Regions from separate parts of the Bacillus sp. 41-22 genome, predicted to be linked through region 2. Evidence: riboswitches for the same ligand, from Rfam matches in the RefSeq annotation. Region 2 holds a riboswitch; the other holds the start of a gene.
The links. A riboswitch is a leader RNA that binds a small molecule or an ion and turns the genes downstream of it on or off. The one in region 2 is predicted to bind lysine.

Region 1: it holds a riboswitch for lysine, as region 2 does, so the genes downstream of both, LCF45_RS14910 (amino acid permease) here and lysA (diaminopimelate decarboxylase) in region 2, are expected to answer to the same signal.

Annotation. Positions count from the first base shown of each region.
Region 1 is NZ_CP084035.1:2,908,263-2,911,481, forward strand. Features, by position in the region: gene LCF45_RS14900 (sulfite exporter TauE/SafE family protein) at 1-705, shown strand, start outside; gene LCF45_RS14905 (GNAT family N-acetyltransferase) at 746-1,195, opposite strand; lysine riboswitch at 1,580-1,772, shown strand; gene LCF45_RS14910 (amino acid permease) at 1,885-3,219, shown strand, end outside.
Region 2 is NZ_CP084035.1:1,410,183-1,413,401, forward strand. Features, by position in the region: gene LCF45_RS07225 (LTA synthase family protein) at 1-896, opposite strand, end outside; gene LCF45_RS07230 (DUF3888 domain-containing protein) at 1,150-1,545, shown strand; lysine riboswitch at 1,635-1,816, shown strand; gene lysA (diaminopimelate decarboxylase) at 1,997-3,219, shown strand, end outside.

The DNA.
Region 1 (3,219 bases), 1.5 Mb from region 2:
AACGTTGATAAATATACAGTTTCCAGACTTACATTACCAGGAGCAATTGGCGCATTTATTGGGGCATGTTTTTTAAGCAATTTACCTGGTGATGTAATTAAACCGTACATTTCCATATTTTTATTTACTTTAGGGGTTTATATTTTATTACGATTCATCATTCAAAAACAAATTGTTTCTTCAAATAAGCGTATGTCTGCTAAACAACTTGTACCACTTGGCTTATTCGCTGGATTCGTCGATTCAACTGGCGGCGGTGGTTGGGGGCCGATTACGACACCTGTTCTTCTTGCAAGAGGAAATGAAGCTAGAAAAGTTATTGGATCTGTAGATACGAGTGAATTTCCTGTTTCACTCGCTGCAACGATTGGCTTTTTCATTTCACTTGGCTGGGAACAAGTAAGCTGGGTTTGGGTATTTGCCCTCATGCTTGGTGGTATTGTTGCCGCACCAATCGCCGCATGGTTAGTACGCATCGTTCCTTCTCATTTACTTGGCGTACTCGTTGGCGGACTTATTATCTTTACGAATATACGTACACTGCTTACTACATTTAAAGTAGATCCAACTATTATTTCACTTTCTTACGTTGCAGTTGGTCTTGTCGTTATTATATCTATTTTTATTGCTGTTCGTAATCATTCCAATCGTTCTAACGTATCGACAGCCGGCTATCCGAAAGATCAAAAACAAATGCTACCATAATTAATAATAATACCGCCCGATTTACTTCGAGCGGTATTTTTTATTTTTCTATTTTCCAATTGACCATCGTTTCAGTACTATTTACTCTTTTCATATGTAATTTCTCTAAGACACGAATAGAGCTATAATTATCAAGGAGTGTCTCCGCTATAATCGTTTCCACTTCCCCTGTTTGAAAAGCCCATTTCATTAATTCACTAACTGCTTCTGTTGCATACCCTTTATTCCAATATTTCTCAATAAATCCGTAACCAATTTCTACCGTATGTTGCTCATTCGGTTTCCCTTTAAATCCTATATCACCTAGAACAACATCATCCTCTTTCCGAATAACATACCACGGTCCCCACGGTAATGAAGCCGCATCTCGTTTCATATTTTCTATATGTCCTACAATATGCGGACCACTATTGTATCCTTGATTATCCGCAATTTGAATCCATTCTTCTGTACACGGTACTATATATAATCTTTCCGTTTCTAATTTCATAATGATATCCCCTTTTCAATTAAACAATACCTCAATTTTATCAGAAATAAAAAGAATATTCATTCTATTTATCGAATTTATACTTATTCTTTGAAACGAATTTAAGGAATAATCCCCTTCTGATAGTTATGTCGAATTATATTTTCTGAATTTTCTTTTAATTTTAAAGGGTTTTTCAATATTTTTTGCGAAACATTTGTATAACAATTTTTTCTTTGCTTATTGCTACATAATAGTAGGTTCGGGTGGAGTTTTGCAAGCGTTTCCTATACAATAACCGATATTTTTTGACTTTTCCTAACAAAATTCCTTGCAATATATTCAGAAAGTCATTACAATTGCCATATATTAAATATCTTAGCAATATATAAATCCTCATCAATCCGATGAGGTAGAGGTTGCGACTTTTAAAAGTAAAATGGACGAGACACAGCGAATGTCACTGACTCCGTTTGAAAGGAAAAGTTGCCGAAGTTTATATTTCTTCTCTGGAAATATGAGCTGGGGCTGTTTCCGAAAGGAACAGAACTGTCACGTTTACAAAATTACCGTGTAAACGTGGTGTGCTATCTTAACGGAAGGGTATGATGGGGTGGTTATTTGTGAAACGTTCCGCCTAATTCCTTTGGCGGTTTTTTGTATTTTTCTCCCCCGCTCCTTCCTAACCTACAAGAAAAGGAGTGTTGAACATGAATAGCGCAACAAATCAATCTACCTCTAAAACGCAAACTACACAAGGACAAGGTGAATTAAAACGCGGATTAAAATCTCGTCACCTTACGATGATTTCTCTCGGTGGTACAATCGGTACCGGATTATTTCTTGCCAGTGGTGGTGTTATCCATTCAGCTGGTCCTGGCGGTGCATTAGTCGCATATGCCGCAATTGGAATTATGGTTTATTTTTTAATGACAAGCTTAGCAGAACTCGCGGCTTACATGCCTGTTACTGGATCTTTTAGTACTTATGCAACAAAATTTGTTGATCCATCACTTGGTTTTGCACTTGGATGGAACTATTGGTATAACTGGGCGATTACGATTGCAGCTGAACTAGCGGCCGTAACATTAATTATGAAATTTTGGTTCCCAGATACCCCTTCTCTTATTTGGAGTGGACTTTGTTTAGCTATTATTTTTCTCTTAAACTATTTATCTGTTAAAGGTTTTGGTGAATCTGAATATTGGTTCGCACTTATTAAAGTAGTTACTATTATTATCTTTTTAATTGTCGGTTTTATGATGATTTTTGGAATTATGGGCGGCGAATCTGTTGGCTTTAAAAACTTCACTGTTGCAGATGCACCATTTAATGGCGGCATCATGGCAATTATCGGTGTATTTATGGCTGCTGGTTTCTCATTCCAAGGAACTGAATTATTAGGAGTAGCTGCTGGTGAAACTGCTGATCCAGAACGCAATATTCCGAAAGCAATTCGTTCTATCTTTTGGCGCATTTTATTATTCTATATTTTAGCAATTCTCGTTATCGGTTTATTAATTCCTTATACGACTGAAAGCCTTGCAGCAAGTGATGTTACAGTAAGTCCATTTACACTTGTATTTGAAAAAGCGGGCGTTGCCTTCGCTGCTTCTGTTATGAACGCTGTTATTTTAACTGCAGTACTTTCTGCTGGTAACTCTGGAATGTATGCATCAACTCGTATGCTTTGGGATTTAGCTCGCCAAGGAAAAGCACCAAAGTTCTTAGGGAAATTAGATAGCCGCGGTGTACCTGTTAACGCATTAATCGCAACATCAGTAGTTGGTAGCGTCGCTTTCATCGCTTCTTTATTCGGTGACGGTGTTGTATACATTTGGTTATTAAATGCTTCTGGGATGTCAGGATTTATTGCTTGGGTAGGGATTGCTATTAGTCATTACCGTTTCCGTAAAGCCTATATTGCACAAGGGAAAGATTTGAAAGATTTACCATATCAAGCGAAATGGTTCCCGTTCGGTCCAATCTTTGCATTTACACTTTGTGTTATTGTTATTTTAGGTCAAAACTACGGAGCATTTACA
Region 2 (3,219 bases):
AATTCAGCATCAGAAGTTTTACCTTGTCCCGTTTGATGATAGAAGTTATCGAAATAAAAACTATCTTTAATAAACTCATTTAAAAATGGAGTAATCTCTTTTCCATTTATTTTTTTATTAATAACAAAACTTTGTGTAGATTCCATTGAAATTAAAATTACATTTTTACCCTTTGCAGCTCCAAATAAGTTTTTATCAACTTGTTTATCTTTTGAGTCTGTATAGTTTTTAATTTCAGAGAACCCGTCTCCACTTGCAAATACACGCTCAGCTGAAGACTTAGATTGAAGTGTAATATCAAATAGATGATATGTGTATAACCCTAAATTTTTCACGACAGTTTGACGATCAAACGAGCGTGAGAACATTTGTGGTTTATATATAACTGAAACAACAATTTGTAGTGCTAATAATACTGTTACACCGCTAAAGAAAGTTCGCTTCTCAGAGCGAGAAAGGGGTGTTTTATCACCAAATGATGGAAATTTACGCGAAATAAACATTAAAATAATTGCGTCTGCAAATAAAAGTAATGTTTTATACGTAAAGAGTTCTTTTATACTCGTCCCTAAGTCAGCCATATTATTTGTTTGGAATAAAACAGGGAAAGTAACAAAATCGTTATAGAATCCGTAAAACATTGCATTTCCAAATAAAATAAATGACAGTATAAAACTAATTACAATAATAATTCGGTTTCGGTACTTAGATGCAAGTAAAGCGAAACCAAAAAATAAAAGTAACGAAGCTAGTGGGTTAATAAAAAGCATAAACTCTTCAAAGAAGTTATCAATTCTAATATCAAATGCTAGCTTGTACACAATATATGTTTTTATCCATAATAAAACGACTGCAACTAGTGCAAATCGCAGTTTTGGAAACAGATTTTGTAGCATAATATACTCCTCTCCTAAAAGCATGACGGTTCTTGTGAGCCGGTTTGATTAGCGCCTCATTTTATATATACGAACAGTCCTTTGTTATTATGTTTATTATACTATGAGTATCATTATACGAAAATAAAAGAGAGTTGTGGGCTTTTTTATAATAATTGAGTAGAAAAAGGGCAGTGGGAGACAATAAAACGGAGTTTCTATGTATGATAATTATCGTGCGCAAAAAGAATCGAGTAATAAAACGGAGGTTATAATGCGAAAATTATTATATTTTATAGTATGCAGTAGTGTTATACTTTTTGCTTCACCGAGTGTGTCGGTAGCACAATATGATGCACCCCTTATGGAAGATGCCCTTTATTCTGTTTTATTTCCAAAAATAAATAAGTCAATTGAAAAACAATATGGGAGCTTGAAGCCTTATCAATGTCCTAAAATTATTAGTTTAAAAAAAGTGTATAGTGGTACATATTTATTTCAAGCGAGTATTGAAGTAACGAAGTATGAACAGGTTGGTGGGAAAATTGTTCCACCATTTGAGAAGGTAACGATTACATTTAATAACGAAGAGGGCGAATGGGAAGTGACAAAGGTTTCAGTAAAGCGCTTACCAAATGATACGAAATTAAACTGTAAAAAAACAATATAAAAAATTGTTTGACAAATAAAATGGTCCTTTGGTATTGTTAATAGCAACAATTAGATGTTTGAAAATTAAATAGACTTACCTCATCTACTCTCAAAGGTAGAGGCCGCGATAGGAAAGAGTAAGCTATGGGAGATTTAATGGAATCTGTGATCATAGGTTGAAAGGGACTATTGCCGAAATATAAGAATAACCATCTTATTCATATATTGGGACTGCATTGAATAAATGTAGTACTGTCATAAGATTTATTTTATGAAGAGCTATTTGGAGATGTTGATGCGGTTTCTTATTTTGAGGAGATAACAACTCGTTTATTTTTTCAATATATATTTTTCCTAATAAGAAACGCGTGTGAACATTGTTCCGCGCGTTTTTTGTCTATCTAAAAGCGTGCTGCAATGAATAGAAGATTGGGGTTATGAGTTTTAGAGGAAATAAGGGAGGAATTCAAATGTATTTACACGGCACAAGCCGAATCAATGGGCAAGGACACTTAGAAATTGGTGGGTGCGATACGACGCAGCTAGCAAAACAATACGGAACACCACTTTATGTATACGATGAAGAGTCTATTCGAGGAAAGTGCCGCGCGTTTCATCGTGCTTTTAAAGAAAGTGGTTTCTCTTATCAAGTAGCATATGCAAGCAAGGCGTTCTTGTGCATGGAGATGTGCCGAGTAGCTCGTGAAGAGAATATGTCTTTAGATGTTGTTTCTGGAGGAGAATTATATACTGCGCTCCAAGCTGGTTTTCCGGCATCGCGTATTCATTTTCACGGAAATAATAAAACAGAAGAAGAAATGATTATGGCTCTTCAGGCGAATATCGGTTGTTTTGTAGTAGATAATTTCTTAGAATTAGAAATTTTACATGATTTAGCAATGCAACATGGGAAATTTGTGAACATATTAATCCGTGTAACGCCTGGAGTAGAGGCACATACACACGAATATATAACAACAGGTCAAGAGGATTCGAAATTTGGATTTGGTGTTTCAAATGGTCAAGCGATGCAAGCAATTGAGCTTGCCTTGCAAAAATCAAATTATAATGTGCTAGGAATTCACTCGCACATCGGATCACAAATATTTGAAACGGCTGGATTTGTTCGAGCAATTGAAGTACTCCGCCAATTTTTAGAAGAAGTGAGAGAGCGAACACATTATGTGATGAAAGTATTAAATGTGGGCGGAGGTTTCGGTATACGTTATACGGATTCAGATACACCGTTAACACTTGAAACGTATGTGCACGCTGTAACAAGTACGATAAGAGAACAATTTACATTATGTGAATATCCGCTTCCAGAAATATGGATTGAACCAGGTCGTAGTATTGTAGGTGATGCTGGAACAACACTTTATACAGTCGGAGCGGTGAAAGAGATTCCTGGCATTCGGAAATATGTTTCAGTCGATGGTGGAATGACAGATAATTTAAGACCAGCGCTATACGGAGCCCGTTATGAGGCGATGTTGGCGAATCGAGGGAATGATGAGAATGAGGAACTCGTTTCGATTGCTGGGAAATGCTGTGAAAGTGGAGATATGCTGATTTGGGATATTAACTTACCGCAAGTTGCTTCTTCTGATTTACTAGCAATTTCTTGCACGGGGGCATATGGGTACTCGATGGCGAATAATTATAATCGTATTCGTAGACCAGCTGTCGTCTT